2 regions of the Hydrogenophaga sp. RAC07 genome follow, and region 1 is predicted to be linked to the other one. Evidence: riboswitches for the same ligand, from Rfam matches in the RefSeq annotation. Region 1 holds a riboswitch; the other holds the start of a gene.
The links. A riboswitch is a leader RNA that binds a small molecule or an ion and turns the genes downstream of it on or off. The one in region 1 is predicted to bind glycine.
Positions count from the first base shown of each region.

Region 2: linked by a shared signal. The riboswitch ahead of gcvT (glycine cleavage system aminomethyltransferase GcvT) and the one ahead of BSY239_RS09175 (D-amino acid dehydrogenase) in region 1 are both predicted to bind glycine.

Region 1 is NZ_CP016449.1:1,959,549-1,967,451, reverse strand. It holds gene BSY239_RS09175 (D-amino acid dehydrogenase) at 578-1,828, opposite strand; glycine riboswitch at 1,996-2,090, opposite strand; gene BSY239_RS09170 (tripartite tricarboxylate transporter substrate binding protein) at 2,100-3,092, opposite strand; gene BSY239_RS09165 (M20 aminoacylase family protein) at 3,113-4,288, opposite strand; gene BSY239_RS09160 (LysR family transcriptional regulator) at 4,440-5,339, shown strand; gene BSY239_RS09155 (hypothetical protein) at 5,631-5,993, shown strand; gene BSY239_RS09150 (TolC family protein) at 6,087-7,361, shown strand; gene BSY239_RS09145 (efflux RND transporter periplasmic adaptor subunit) at 7,358-7,903, shown strand, end outside.
Region 2 is NZ_CP016449.1:1,243,350-1,251,252, forward strand. It holds gene gcvP (aminomethyl-transferring glycine dehydrogenase) at 1-304, opposite strand, end outside; gene gcvH (glycine cleavage system protein GcvH) at 327-698, opposite strand; gene gcvT (glycine cleavage system aminomethyltransferase GcvT) at 734-1,858, opposite strand; glycine riboswitch at 1,917-2,021, opposite strand; glycine riboswitch at 2,034-2,135, opposite strand; gene BSY239_RS05805 (hypothetical protein) at 2,167-2,679, opposite strand; gene BSY239_RS05810 (electron transfer flavoprotein-ubiquinone oxidoreductase) at 2,809-4,494, opposite strand; gene BSY239_RS05815 (SDR family oxidoreductase) at 4,627-5,409, shown strand; gene BSY239_RS05820 (DMT family transporter) at 5,410-6,354, shown strand; gene BSY239_RS05825 (acyl-CoA thioesterase) at 6,351-6,773, shown strand; gene BSY239_RS05830 (peroxidase-related enzyme) at 6,776-7,354, opposite strand; gene BSY239_RS05835 (carboxymuconolactone decarboxylase family protein) at 7,464-7,850, shown strand; gene BSY239_RS05840 (Bug family tripartite tricarboxylate transporter substrate binding protein) at 7,897-7,903, shown strand, end outside.

The DNA of each region.
Region 1 (7,903 bases):
CTGCTGAAAGTTCACATCCAGTGCCAACCATCCGGTACCCGCGAGAACCCACACCGCAGAGGTCATTCCATGCCGGGACAAACGTCCGCGCAACCAGGTGCGTCGGCATTGAGCGCGCTCAAGCGGGTTGTTTGCCGCACCGCACAGACTGCTGGTCAAGTGAATCCGCCGTTGGAAAGGAGCACCGTCGTGAGCCGCATCCTCGTGGTTTATTACTCCCTCAGCGGTCATACCGAATTCGTGGCCCGGCAGATCGCGGCCCGCTGCCACGAAGACCTGGAGCGCATCCAGGACCGCAACCCGCGACAGGGCGTTCTCGGGTACGTACGGTCCTCGTTCACGACTGGCCCTGACCGAACGCGCGGTGCCGCAATGCCAGCGCGATCCGGCCCTGCTGCGTTTCCTGCAGGACATCCAGCGCCAGCCGTCCTCGTCCGTCTCGCTGCCGCCCGCTTCTTGCACCCAACCTGTTTCCAACCGGAACCGATTCGTGTTGTGTGACATCGGGCGCGTTGGCGTCGGGTGCCGGGTGCAGCGGGGCCAGGCGCCACAGCGCTCCATGAACCGGGCAGCTCGGTCACCCCAAGGCCGCCACAGGCACCGCCAAGCCTGAGCGCATGCGTTCCCACTGCGCCACATGCTCGCCGAGCTGGTGCGCCGTGATGGCCGAGAGTGTCCAGCCCAGGTGGCCATGGCCGGTGTTGTAGAACACGTTGGCCTGTCTGCCCGCGCCCACGCGCGGCATCATGTCGGGCATCATGGGCCGCAGGCCGGCCCAGGGTTCCACCCTGCGGGTGCTCACACCCGGGAAACACTGGTTCACCCAGTTCACCAGCGGCCGGATGCGGTCGGCGCGGATGTCGAGGTTGATGCCGTTGAACTCGGCCGTGCCGGCCACACGGAATCGGTCCACACCGAGGCGGCTGGTCACCAGCTTGGTCTCGTCGTCCAGCAAGCTCACCTGCGGCGCGGCGGCCTGACTCTGTTCGTCGTTCAGCATCACGGTGATGGAGTAGCCCTTGACCGGATACACGTTGAGCCGGTCGCCGAGCTGGGCGCCGAGCGCGCGGCTGTGCACGCCGGCACTGATCACCACGGCGTCGGCATTCACCACCTGCCCGTCGGACAGCGTCACCTTCGCGTTGGTGCCGGTGCTGCGCACGCGGGCCACCGTCTGGCCGGTCATGAGATGCACGCCCATCCGTGCACAGGCCTTGCTCAGGCCGTGGGTGAACTTGTGGATGTCGCCGGTGCTGTCGCTCTCGGTGTAGTAGCCGCCGAAGTAGTCGCCTTGCAGGGTGGGCTCGATGGCGCGCATCTCGTCGGGCGTGACGGCGCGGCGCGGCAGGCCGCCTTCGGCCAGCAGCCTGGAGACTTCGCCCGCGTGCTCGAAGCCGGCGCGGTCGCGGTAGATGTGCAGGATGCCTTGGCGCTTCAGGTCGAAGTCGATGCCCTCGGCCCGTGCCCAGCCGAACAGGTGCTCGCGTGCCGCGATGGCCAGGCGCGTGGTGGCCACGGTGTTGCTGCGGTACTTGGGGATGGACGCGACGAACTCGGCGAACCAGCTGAGCTTGTGCCAGCTCGGGGTGGGGTTGACGAGCAGCGGTGCGTCGGCCTTGAACATCCACTTCAGGCCCTTGAGCAGGGTGGAAGGATGGGTCCAGACCTCGGCGTTGGAGGCCGAGAGCTGGCCGCCGTTGGCATGGCTGGTTTCCATGCCCGCGTAGCGGTGTTTTTCAATCAGGGTGACCTGGTGGCCCTGACGGGCCAGGGCGTAGGCGCTGGTGACGCCGGTGATGCCGCCGCCGATGACGATGAGGTGTGCCATGGGAATCTCGCTTGCAGAGTCGTCAAACAATGGAGGACACAGTCCGCACACCGTGTGCGGACCATGACCCCCTCTGTTTGTGACCTGAGAGATTCACCGGCCCCTGGGGCTGGCTTGCTCCTGCGGTGGGCCGGGGGACGAATCCCGGCCACTCTTCAGAGTGTGTTGCGTGTCGACCGGTCCTTTTGCCTGAGAGTTTCCGGGGCGGTTGCTCCTTCGGCGCCAGCCTGCTTTTCAGGCCAGTCTCTCCCGGTCGACGTGTTTGAGGCGCTTATTGTGCCTGCAGCTGGATCGACTTCGCGATGGCGCGGAACTGCTGGATGCCGTCGGCGTAGGCCTGGTCCACCGCCTTGAGTGACAGCGGCTTGGCCAGCAGCTGGCTGTTCGCTTCCAGCGCCTGGTGCACGCCGGGATCGGCCAGCGTTTCGGTGATGGCCTTGTGCAGCGTGGTCACCACCGGCTCCGGGGTGTCCTTCTTCACGAAGTAGCCGGTCCAGATGTTGAAGGTGAAGTTCTTGAGCTGGGTGCTCTCGGTGATGGCGGGGTAGCTCTTCACGTTCTCGAGCCGCTCGCTGTTGAGCATGGCCAGCACCTTGACGCGGCCGCTCTTGTGCATGTCGTCGTACTTCTTGCCGTAGGGCGCCAGGAAAAAGTCGACCTGGCTGGCCAGCAGGTCCTGCTCGGCCGGCGCTGCGCCCTTGTACGGCACATGCACCATGGGAATGCCGGTGACCTTGGACAGGTGCTCGCCGAGCAGGTGGTAGAACGAGCCGGGGCCGACGCTGGCGTAGGTCAGGGGCCGGCCCTGCTGCGCCGCCTTGCGGGCCTGGTCCAGGAACTCGTCCACGGTGCTGGCGGGGAAGTCCTTGCGGGCGAGAAACGCGATCTGCGCGGTGGCGATCATCTGCACCAGACGGAAGTCCTCGCTCTTGAACTTGATGGACGCAATGGCCAAGGGCGCGAGGATGAGTTCGTTGGGTGAACCCTGGAACACGGTGTAGCCGTCGCTGGCACCGTTGAGCACTTTCTGCGCGGCAATCGACCCGCTGGCTCCACCCAGGTTCTCAATGACGACCGGCTGGCCCAGTTGTTTGCCCAGGGTGTTGTTGACCGAGCGCGCGATCACGTCCGACAGGCCACCAGCCGGGTAGGGCACCATCAGCGTCACCGGCCGGGTGGGGTAGCTCTGCGCCTGTGCTGCGCCGGATACGCTGGCCAGGGCGATGGCCGCCGCGGCCACCAGGGTTTTGAAGGGGCTGTTCATGGGTGTCTCCAGTGGGTTGTTCAGGGTGGGTTGGGGGAAAGCAGCGTGTTGACCAGCGCGATCCAGTACGCGGCGCCGGTGGCGATGTTGTGGTCGTTGAAGTCGTAGGCGGGGTTGTGCACCATGCAGGCGCCGGGCTCCTGGCCGGCGCCGTTGCCGATGAACAAATAGCTGCCCGGCACACGCTCCAACATGAAGGCAAAGTCTTCGCTGCCGGTGAGCATGGGGCCCTGGGCCACCACCTGCTCGGGCGGAAAATGCGCCTGTGCCACCGCGAGGGCCAGCTCGGTCTGCCGAGCGTCGTTGACCAGCACCGCGTAGCCGGGGCGCCAGTCGATCTCGGCGCGCACACCGAAGCTCTCGGCCTGCAGGCGAACCAGGTCGCGGATGCGTTGCTCGACGCTGCGACGCACCTGCGGGTCCAGGGCACGCACGCTCAGCTCCAGCCGGGCCGAGGCGGGAATCACGTTGTTGGCCTGGCCCGCGTGCACGGCGCCCACGGTGACCACGGCCGGCTGCATCGGGTCCACATGGCGCGAGACGATGGTCTGCAGCGCCATGACGATGGACGCCGCCGCGACCACCACGTCGGTCGCCTTGTGGGGCATGGCGCCATGGCCGCCCATGCCGTGCAGCGTGACGGTGGCGTAGTCGGAAGAGGCCATCGTCGCTCCGCTGCGAAACACCAGCTGGCCCTGCGCGAAGCCGGGCATGTTGTGCATGGCAAAGATGGCGTCGCAGGGGAAACGCTCGAACAGGCCGTCCTCCATCATCTTCAGGGCGCCACCACCGCCTTCTTCGGCGGGCTGGAAGATCAGGTTGAGTGTGCCGTCGAACCTGCCTTGTGTGGCCAGGTGCTGCGCGGCGGCCAGCAGCATGGCGGTGTGGCCGTCGTGACCGCAGGCGTGCATCACGCCGTGGTGGCAACTGGACCAGTCGGTGCCGCTGTCCTCGACGATGGGCAGCGCGTCCATGTCCGCGCGCAGTCCGATGACCCGCGTGGAGCTGCCGCGGCGCAGCTGGCCCACCACCCCGGTGCCGCCCAGGCCGGTAATCACCGCGTAACCCCAGGCCTGCAGCTTCTGCGCCACCAGGGCACTGGTGCGGTGCTCGTCGAAGGCCAGTTCGGGATGGCGGTGGATGTCGCGCCGCAGTGCGACGAACTCCTGAACTGCAAGATCGCTGAGACGTTCCAAGGCAGGTGCTCCGGCTGAGGGGTCGTGGGAAGCGGCATTCAAAGCCGCTGGCGACCAGGTTTCATGAACTTTGCTGGATGCTAGAAAGCGATGGGCTTAAAGTCCAATGCATTGCAGATCAATGATCAATAACTTTCACTGAGGGCTTGACATGACGCTGGTGCAGCTCAGGCATTTCGTGGTGCTGGCCGAGGTCGGAACGTTTGTGCAGGCAGCGGCGGCCCTGTTCTTGACCCAGCCTGCGCTCACCCGCAGCATCCATGCGCTGGAGGAAGAGTTGGGCGGCGCCTTGTTCGACCGCCTTGGGCGGCGCATTTCGCTGACCCCTTTCGGTGACGAGGTGCTGGTACGCGCAAGGCGTCTGGTGAGCGACGCCGAGGCGCTCAAACAGGCTGGCCAGGGGCTGCACGCGGGTCTCATCGGGCAGCTTCGTGTGGGCCTGAGCTCGGCGCCAGGCGCGCTGCTGAGCACCCCGCTGATGCTGCACATGGCCGAGCACCACCCCCGGTTGCAGCTTCAGATCTCTCGCGGCAACACCGCCGTGCTGCTCCATGCACTACGCGAACAACAACTGGACGCGGCGATCGTCGACATCCGCGACATGCGTCCTTCGGCCGAACTGAAGGTGTCGCTGGCGTTTGAACTGAGCGCAGGATTTCTGGTGAGGCCGAACCACCCCCTGGCGCAACGAGGCGGTCCGGTGGGCCTCGAGGATGTCATGGCCTACCCGGTGGCATCCACGCCCTTGAGTGACGAGGTTGCCCGCATGCTGATTGCCCGCTACGGCCCGCAAGCCAACCCGGACGACATGGTTACGCTGCGCTGCGACGAGACCATGAGCATCGTCGACGTGGCGCGACGCAGCAACGCCATCGTGCTCACCGTCAACGCAGCGGCGGTCGATCTGATCCGGCTGGAGGTGTCACCCAGTCTCGATGCCACGGCGCGGTTCGGGCTGGTCACTTCAGCGAAGCGTCAGGAGGCGCCTGCCCTTCGCATCCTGCGCTCCCAGCTGCCCTGCTGGACAGCCGCTCTCACATGCGCGCCATGACCTGATTCGAAAAGGGGGCTTCGACGGCAACAAGCGCCGCGTGGAGCTTGTTCAGCGTCGGCTGTCTCCGCCGCGGCATGGAGGTGATGCGAAGGCTCGGCACGCACATCAAAGGGACGTGAGAACGCACGCGACCAGAAGGCGTGCGGCATGCCCTGCTGGCGGTATGCATGTTCAACGTGTATGCGTTCTTTGCCCACGGAGATGGATCCGGGGTCGAACCTGGCCGCCTTGCGGGCAGACTTCCCGACCTGGCAAGCGCGGTCGGTGTGTGCACCCTAGAATCCAGCCATGCGCCGCCTGATCATCCTCGTCCTGTGCCTGCTGCTGCCCCTGCAGGGCTTTGCGGTCTGGCAGGCACCTGCGTCACCATGCCCCATGCAGGACATGATGGCCATGGTGGAGGAGGTCGGTGAGACGGCAGACGCCTTGGCCGAGGCCATGGAAGACTGCTGCAACGACATGGCCACCTTTGAGCTCACGGGCCAGCCCTGCAAGAGCGTACAGAGCTGCGCCGCGCCCGCGGCCGGCCTGCTTTCCATCCCATCCCTCGTGGCCCAGACGCCGGCCACCCTGGACCCTCAAGCGCCCGCCTGGCGCAGCCTTCCTCCGGGCGCGACCACGCGCCTCTGGCGCCCTCCCACTTCCGTCTGAACCCCCGCACAGTGCAGGCCACCGCCCGGTGGTGCTGCTGTCGCACGTTGCCAGGGTCTTTGCGCCCGGGCGTGCCTGCTCCGGAGCTCAGCCATGGAACACCTTTCGATTCTTTTCGCACGCGCCGTGCTGGCCCTCGCGGGCTTTCTCGCCGTGCTCCCGCCCGCCATTGCCGATGAGCCCCTGAGCCTGAGCGCCGCAGTGAGCGCAGCTGTGGCCCGCTCGCGCAGCCTCGATGCCCTGAGCGCCGCCGCGCAGGGCGCTCGCGAGATGGCGGTGGCGGCCGCGCAGCGGCCCGACCCGGTGCTGCGCCTCTCGCTGGACAACCTGCCGGTGGACGGGCCCGAGCGCTTCAGCACCACGCGCGACTTCATGAGCATGCGTTCGATCGCCCTCATGCAGACCCTGCCCGGCGCGGACAAGCGCCGCGCGCGAGGCGAGCGCTTCGAGCGCGAAGCCGATGCCGCCCTGAGCGAACGCGCGCAGCGGGTGGCCAGGCTGCAGACCGAGGTGGCGCAGGCCTGGCTGGAGCGGTACATGCAAGAGCAGCGTTGGTTGTTGCTGCAGGCGCAGATCACCGAGGCGCGTGTGCTGGTGCAGACCACCGAGGCGGCTCTTCGCGGTGGTCGCGGCACCGCTTCGGACGCACTGGGCGCGCGCGAGGCGCTGGCGCAAATGGAGCAGGGCTTGATCGGCGCGCAGGCCGATCGCGCCAACGCCCGCCTCACGCTGGCGCGCTTCACCGGTGGTCCGCCCGACCAGCCGCTGGCCAACCCACCGCCCATGCGGCAGACCGCCGCAGCGGTGGATGAAACGGACCCCCTGCGCAAGCTGCCCGATCTCGTTGCGCTGCAGGCGCGCGAGGCTGTGGCCCGGGCCGAGGCCGAAGTGGCCCGCCAGGAGCTCAAGCCCGACTGGAGCGCCGAGGTCATGTTCAGCCAGCGTGGCTCGCAGTTTTCCAACATGGTGTCGATCGGCGTGTCGGTGCCCTTGCAATGGGACCGGCCCCAGCGCCAGCAACGCGAATTCGCCGCGCGCCTGGCGCGTGTGAACGAACTGGAGGCCGAGCGCGAGGAGCAGACCCGCGAGCGGGTGTTGCAGGTGCAGCGCTGGCGGCAGGACTGGCAGGCGGGACTGGCCCGGCTCGCACACCTGGATGCGCAGCGCGAGCCGCTGGCCAGGCAGCGCACCGAGGTTGCCTTGGCCGCTTACCGGGGCGGGGGCGAAGGTCTGGGCGTCGTGCTGCAGGCGCGCCGCGATGCACTGAGCCTGGCCTTGGAGCGCCTCGCGCTCGAGCGTGAAACCGCTGGCCTGTGGGCGCAGCTCGAATACCTGTTCCCCGACACCTCGACAGGAGTGAAACCATGAACAAGACAAGGTCCCTCATTGCGCTGGCCGCTGTGGCCGTGCTCGTTGCCGTGGGCGGTGGCGCCTGGTGGCTGGGCATGCAGCAGGGCATGGGCCACGCGACACCGGTGCCGCAGGCGGTTGCGGCCACCACCACCAGCGACGATCCGTCGCTGTGGAGCATCCCGCAAGGTGAAGAAGCCACGCGCCGGCACATCCGCGAATCGCTCAAGGCGGGAGACGTGGACCCGGCCACGGGCCGGCGCATCCTGAACTACCACGACCCCATGGTGCCGGGCAAGAACTTCGAGGCGCCGGCCAAGTCGCCCTTCATGGACATGATGCTGGTGCCGCGTTACGCCGGCAGCGATGCGGCGGACGCCAGCAGCGTCACGGTGAGCCCGCGCATCCAGCAGAACCTGGGCCTGCGCACGGCGCCGGTGGTGGAGGGCTCGCTGGTGTCGGAAGTGACGGCGGTGGGCAACGTGGCCTGGAACGAGCGCGAGCGGGTGGAGCTGAGTTCGCGCGCCATGGGCTTCGTGGAGAAGCTGCATGTGAAAGCG
Region 2 (7,903 bases), 720 kb from region 1:
TCACGCCCGGTGTGTGGGTGCCGTGGTAACCCTGCCCGATGAAGCTCTTGAGCAGCTGGTTCTGCTCGGCAATCGCCTTCAGCTCGACCAGTGCGGCGGCTTCGGTGATGGCCGGTGGCAGCTGCATGCCCTGGCTGCGCGCGATGCTGCGCGGCACGATGCCGTCGATCAGCGCGCGGCGCGAGGCCTCGCCGATGACCGAGAGCATCAGCGCTTCGTCGGCTTCGCCGATGCCGATGTGGCGGGCCACGAACTCGGACGGGTTCTCGAGTTCATCCAGGGGTTTGACAGACGGCATCAGCATGGAAAGGCTCCGGCGGAATGGTTCAGGCGTTGGATGAGAAGGCGGCGTAGGCGGTCTCGTCGAGCAGGGCGTCGACCTGTGCCGGGTCGGACAGCTTGACCTTGAAGAACCAGCCGCTCTTGAGCGGGTCGCTGTTGGCCAGCGAGGGGTCGGCGCGCAGGGCTTCGTTGACCTCGGTCACTTCACCGCTCACGGGCATGTACACGTCGGCCGCGGCCTTGACGGACTCGACAACGCCGGCCACGTCCTTCTGCGCAAAGCTCTTGCCCACCTCGGGCAGGTCGACAAACACCACGTCGCCCAGCGCGTCCTGCGCATGCACGGTGATGCCGACGGTGGCGATGTCGCCGTCAACGCTGATCCATTCGTGGTCTTCGGTGTACTTGGTGGTCATGGGAAAGCTCCTGAAAAAAGAAGAGGGACAGGGATTCAACCGCGGAAGTAGCGGTTGGGCACAAAGGGCATGGCGCTGACTTCCATGGGCACCGGCTTGCCGCGCACCATGGCGTGCAGGCGCGTGCCCAAGGCCGCGTGTGCGGGGCTCACATAGCCCATGGCCACGGGCTTGTCGGCGCTGGGGCCGAGCAGGCCGCTGGTGACTTCGCCGATGGTCTCGCCGCCGGGGGTTTGCAGCGCGGTGTGGTCACGCACGGGAACACGTTCGAGCGCGATCAAACCGACACGCTTGCGTTGCAACGGCTCGGTGCCATCGAGCTGCGCGAGCACACGCGCCGCACCCGGAAAGCCGCCCGCTCGCGCGCCACCGGTGCGACGCACTTTCTGCATCGCCCAGTTGAGCGCGGCTTCCACCGGCGTGGTGGTGGTGTCGATGTCGTTGCCGTAGAGGCACAGGCCGGCTTCCAGGCGCAGCGAGTTGCGGGCGCCCAGACCCACCGGTTTCACCTCGGGCTCGGCCAGCAGGGCGCGGGCGAAGGCCTCGGCGCTCGCAGCCGGCACCGAGATCTCGAAGCCGTCTTCGCCGGTGTAGCCGCTGCGGGTGATGAAGAGGTCGGCGCCTTGCCAGTTGAAGGCGCCGCCGGTCATGAAGACCAGCTTGTCCACGCCGGGCACGAGCCGCTGAAGCGCCGTCACAGCTTGTGGGCCTTGCAGGGCAAGCAGGCCGCGATCGAACTGGGGCTCGACGGTGCAGCGGCTGCCGATGCGCTCGATGATGTGGGCCAGGTCGCCGTGTTTGCAGGCACCGTTGACGATCACGAAGAGGTCGGTGCCCCGGTTCACGAACATCAGGTCGTCGATGATGCCGCCGACGTCGTTGAGCAGCAGGCCGTAGCGCTGCTTGCCCACGGCCAGATCGATCACGTCCACCGGCATCAGCGACTCGAAGGCCGCGGCAGCATCCGCGCCCACCAGCCTCAGCTGGCCCATGTGCGAGACATCGAACAGGCCGGCGGCTGCGCGGGTGTGGTGGTGTTCAGCCATCAGGCCGGCGGGGTACTGCACCGGCATGCTGTAGCCGGCAAACGGCACCATGCGGGCGCCGAGTTCGGTGTGCAGGGCGTGCAACGGGGTCTTGAGGAGATCGGTGTCGGACACGGAGGGCTCGCAGGCAAAAGGGGCAGGCCCCAAGGGGGCGGAACACGGTTCATCCGTGCGCTGCCCCACTGTCCGCTTTACCTGAGAGATTCACGCGGGCGATGCCGCGTTTGCTCCTTCGGTGGATCGCCTCGATGAGCGATCTCTCTCCAGGGGGGTACACCGGCCTCGCGACCCGTGTTTGCCAGTCCTTTTGCCTGAGCGTTCAGGGCCACATGGGTGACCTCCTGCGCCTTCGGCGGCCACCTCGGGGGCGGCGCTCTCCTGACCCGGCCGAGTGTAGCCGACGGCATCCTGAAAAGGGTTGCTCAGGTGCTTTCCAGGGTGGATTCGGGCAGCAGCTTGGCCAGGCGTTCGCTGATCGCGTCGGCCCGTGCCGCGCCCGCCATGCCCTCGATGGCCATGAGCATGTCGCGGCTCACCGCCAGCATGGCAGCCGCGTCACGCGCTTCGCGCAACGCGTCCCGGAACTGCGCAGCCATCTCCTTGTGGCGTGGAGCGAACATGCGCTCGCTGATGTCGAACAAAAACATGCGTGCGCTGGCCAGTGAACGCGGTCCCGAAAAGGCGTCAACCGAGGCTTTGGTGCCCGCCGGTTCCTGCGGTGATGGCGTTGCAGGCGCAGGTGGGGCCTCGTCAACGATGTAGCCCTGGGCCAGCAACTCGCGCACGATCCCGGCGCCCAGGCCTCCAAAGAGCGCCTGCAGCGAGGCCGTGGCCTTGCGACCGTCCGCCACCAGCAGCACGGCGCGCTCGCGCTGGCCCAGCGTGCGTTGGCCGGGTTGCAGCTCGGCGCGGCCTTTGTCGGTCTTGTTCAGCATGGTGTGGCAGCGTGTGATGGCAGAAGCCCGCACTGTGGTCAGGCCATGTGACGACGCGGTGAAACACAGACGTGAAAAAGCCGCCCGGAGGCGGCTTGTCGAAGGAATCCCGGAAGGCCGTGACTTCGCTCACATGCCCGCGTAGTTCGGTCCACCGCCCCCCTCGGGCGTGACCCACACGATGTTCTGCGTCGGATCCTTGATGTCGCAGGTCTTGCAGTGCACGCAGTTCTGCGCGTTGATCTGCAGGCGGTCGGTGTTGTCGTCGTTCTTCACGTACTCGTAGACGCCTGCCGGGCAGTAGCGGCTCTCGGGGCCGGCGTACTTGGCCAGGTTGATCTGCACCGGCACGCTGTTGTTCTTGAGCGTGAGGTGGGCCGGCTGGTTCTCTTCGTGGTTGGTGTTGGACACGAACACGCTGGAGAGCTTGTCGAAGGTGATCTTGCCGTCGGGCTTGGGGTACGTGATCTTCGGCATCTCGTCGGCCGGGCGCAGCTTCAGGTGGTCGGGTGTGGTGTTGTGCAGCGTCCAGGGCGGCGTCTTCACGCCCACCTTGGGCAGGAACCAGTGCTCCACACCGGTCATGAGCTTGCCCAGCAACGGGCTCTTCTTGAACCAGTTCTTGAAGTTGCGGTAGGTCCAGAGCTCCTCATGCAGCCAGCTTTTCTCGAAGCGCTCGGTGAATCCGGAAAGCTCGTCGCTCTGGCGGCCGGCGGTCACCGCTTCAAACGCGGCTTCGGCGCAGAGCATGCCGCTCTTGATGGCCGCGTGGCTGCCCTTGATGCGCGCGGCGTTCAGAAAGCCGGCGTTGCAGCCCACCATGGCGCCACCCGGAAACACCAGCTTGGGCAGGGCCTGTGGCGTGCCGTTGTTCAGCGCGCGCGCGCCGTAGCCCAGGCGCTTGCCGCCTTCGATGTGCGCGAGGATGCTGGGGTGCGTTTTCCAGCGCTGCATTTCTTCGAACGGCGACATCCAGGGGTTCTGGTAGTCCAGGCCGACCACCAGGCCCAGCGTGACCTTGTTGCCTTCGAGGTGGTAGAGGAAACCACCGCCGAAGGTGTCGGCGTCCATGGGCCAGCCGGCGGTGTGCACCACCAGGCCGGGCTTGGCCTTCTCGGCCGGGATTTCCCACAGCTCCTTGATGCCGATGGCAAACGTCTGCGCGTCCTTGCCCTCGGTGAGCTTGTATTTGGCGATGAGCTGTTTGCCCAGGTGACCGCGCGCGCCTTCGGCAAACACGGTGTACTTGGCGTGCAGCTCCATGCCGAGCTGGAAGTGGCCGGTGGGCTCGCCGTCCTTGCCCAGGCCCAGGTGGCCGGTGGCCACACCCTTGACGGAGCCGTCCTCGTTGTAGAGCACTTCGGCCGCGGTGAAGCCCGGGAAGATTTCCACACCCAGGGCTTCGGCCTGCTCGCCCAGCCACTTGGTGACCGCGCCCAGGCTGATCACATAACAACCGTCGTTGTGGAAGTTGCGCGGCATCAGCCAGTCGGGCGTGCGGGTGGCGCCGGTCTCGGTGAGCACCAGCAAGTCATCGCCCGTCACGGGCTGGTGCAACGGGGCGCCACGTTCTTTCCAGTCGGGGAACAGTTCGGTGATGGCGATCGGGTCCATCACCGCGCCACTCAGAATGTGCGCGCCGGGCTCAGAGCCTTTTTCCAGCACACACACATTGATCTCGCTGCCCTTCTCGGTGGCCAGCTGCTTGAGGCGGATGGCGGTGGACAGGCCTGCGGGGCCGCCACCGACCACGACCACGTCGTATTCCATGGCTTCGCGGGGGCCGAACTGGGCCAGCAATTCATCGTGGGTCATCGGGGGGTCTCGCTGATAATGATTTTCAAGAAGGCGCAGAGTGTGCCTTGCGTGTCACTCGACAGACAGCATTTTATGCGGCACCCGCAAAAAATCGAACGGTCGTACTAATTTCTACTGAGGACTTGCATCGTGGCATACAGCATGGACTTGTCGGGCCGCGTGGCCTTGATCACCGGGGCATCGGGCGGGCTGGGCGAACAGTTCGCCAAAACCCTGGCCAAAGCCGGCGCGGCCGTGGTGCTCGCCAGCCGCCGCACCGACCGCCTCATGGCCCTGCGCGCACACATCGAAGCCGAAGGCGGCGACGCCCACGTGGTGGCCATGGACGTGACCGACCAGGCCTCCATCAAGGCCGCGGTGGCACACGCCGAAACGGAGGTCGGCGCGATCGACATCCTCGTCAACAATTCCGGCGTGAGCACCACGCAGCGTCTGCAGGACGTGAGCGAGGAAGACTACGACTTCATCTTCAACACCAACACCAAGGGTGCTTTTTTCGTGGCGCAAGAGGTGGGCAAGCGCATGCTGGCTCGTGCCAAGGGTGCGGCGCCCGGTACCTATGTGGGTGGGCGCATCGTCAACATCGCGTCCATGGCCGGCCTGAAGGTGCTGCCGCAGATCGGCGTGTACTGCATGAGCAAGGCGGCGGTGGTGCAGATGACCAAGGCCATGGCGGTGGAGTGGGGCAAGTACGGCATCAACGTGAACGCGATCTGCCCGGGCTACATCGACACCGAGATCAACCACCACCACTGGCAGACCGAACAGGGCCAGAAGCTCATCGGCATGTTGCCGCGCAAGCGGGTGGGTGTGCCGACCGATCTGGACGCGGTGCTGGTGATGCTGTGCTCGAACGAGAGCCATTTCATCAACGGCGCGGTGATCGCCGCCGACGACGGTTTCGGAGCCTGAATGACCACTGCGGTGCTGGGCCGGCCTTCGGGCTGGCCGCCGGGCATGGTCACCGGCATCTTCGCGGGCCTGGGTGCCGGCGCGTTCTGGGGCACGACCTTCATCGCGCCCCTGATTGCACCCGGTTTCAGCTCGATCGACCTCACCGTGGGGCGCTACCTCTCGTGTGGTTTGCTGTCGGTAGTTTTGTTGCTATGGGCCGCCCTTCGGGGTGACACGCAACGCCCCACGCTGGCCCAGGCGGGCGCGGCGCTCTGGCTCAGCCTGCTGGGCTACACCGGTTACTACCTGCTGCTGGTGCTGGCCATCCAGGCCGCGGGCGCGGCGCTGCCGGTGCTGATCATCGGCACCATTCCGTTGTGGATCATGTTGTTGGGCAAACCCAAAGGTTTGCGCTGGCGGTCGTTGGTGCCAGGCGTGTTGCTCACGGTGGCGGGCATGGCGCTGATGATGCAGGTGACGGCGCACGGGCAGGACGGAAGCGTGGGCACGAACCTGTGGCTCGGCATTCTTTACGCGGTGCTCGCCATGCTGTCTTGGACCGCGTTTGGCCTGCTCAATGCCCGCTGGCTGGCCAGACACCCCGAAGTCAATTCCACGGTCTGGGCCAATTGGCTCGGTCTTGCCGCGGGAGTGGGGGCGCTGGCCATCTGGGCGGTGGCCGGCACCGATCTGGCCACGCTGGTGTCGCGCCCGGGCTTCGGCACCTTTGTGGCGGTATGTGTGGTCACTGGCATCGGCGCAGCCTGGGTGGCCTCGGTGCTGTGGAACATGGCCAGCCGCCGGCTCAGCGCCAGTCTGGCAGGCCAACTCATCGTGAGCGAGACCGTGTTCGGACTCGTCTACAGCTTCGCCTGGGACGGCGCCTGGCCTGCTGCCTTGCAGTGGGCCGCGTGCGCGTTGTTCGTCCTCGGCATCATTGCTTCCATCAAGGCCCACCGATGAAGTTCGAGTTGCCCGCGCAGAAGAAAGAAGTGTTCTGCATGACCATCCCCATCCGCTGGGGCGACATGGATGCGATGGGGCATGTGAACAACACCACCTATTTCAGATACCTCGAGACGATCCGTATCGAGTGGATGCGCAGCATCGGCTGCCAACCCGACCCGCAGGGCGAGGGCCCGGTGATCGTCAATGCCTTCTGCACCTTCCACAAGCAGCTGGAGTTTCCCGGCGACGTGATCGCCACCATGTTTGCCAGCGATGTGGGGCGCAGCAGCTTCGAGACCTGGTGCACCTTGACGCGCAGCGACGACCCCGGGACGGTGTACGCCTCGGGCGGCGCGACCACCGTGTGGGTTGATTTTCCGAAGCAGAAGTCGGCGCCGATTCCCGACAGGCTGAGGTTGCGCCTGCAGGACTGAGTTCAGGCGGGCTTGGCCTTCGGCACCCGCCCCATCACATAAAACTCCGGGTTGGGCTGCATGTTGCTGAAGCTGGCCATGCGGTTGGACAGGCCGAAGAACGCGGTGATGGCGGCGATGTCCCAGATGTCTTCGTCGGAAAAACCGTGGGCGTGCAGCGGCGCGAAGTCGTCGTCGTTGACCTCGTGTGAATTCAGGCAGACCTTCATCGCGAAATCGAGCATGGCTTTCTGGCGCGGCGATATGTCCGCCTTGTGGTGATTCACCGCCACCTGATCGGCCACCAAGGGCTTCTTCTCGTAGATGCGCAGGATGGCGCCGTGCGCCACCACGCAGTAGAGGCAGTGGTTGGCTGCACTCGTGGTGGTTACGATCATTTCGCGGTCGCCCTTGGTCAGCGATCCTTCTTCCTTGAGCATCAGCGCGTCGTGGTACGCGAAGAACGCGCGCCACTCGGCGGGGCGGCGGGCGAGCGCCAGAAACACGTTGGGCACAAAACCGGCCTTGGCCTGAACTTCGAGCACCTTGGCCTTGATGTCTTCGGGCAGGTCGTTGATGTCGGGGGCGGGGTAGCGGTTCATGTCGGTCTCCGTTGGGTGCAAGTGGCGTTGGGTGCAACGCATGGTACCGGCCGCCACGGCCTTGCGGTATCGTTGACGCGACTTCCTTTCTCATCCTCCGGATCACACCATGCAAGACAACAACGACCCCGAATTCGAACGCGGACTTGCCATGCGCAAGCAGGTCATGGGCGAGGCCTTCGTGGCCCATGCGTTCGCCAACATGACCCCGTTCACCGAGCCGATCCAGCAGCACATCACGCGCAAGGCCTGGGGCGACGTGTGGCAGCGCGGCACGCTGGACCTGAAGACACGCAGCCTGATCACCGTGACCATGCTGGCCGCGCTGGGCAAGCAGCACGAGCTCAAAGGGCACGTGCGCGGTGCGCTCAACAACGGCGCCACACCGGCCGAGCTGCAAGAGGTGCTGCTGCAGGTGGCTGTGTACTGCGGCGTGCCCACGGCGGTGGAGGCCTTCCGCACAGCGGCCAGCGTGGTCGACGCCGAGCAGCCCTGAGGGCTGCCGCTACGATCGGATTTTTCATCCTCCCCGGAGCCTTGACATGACAC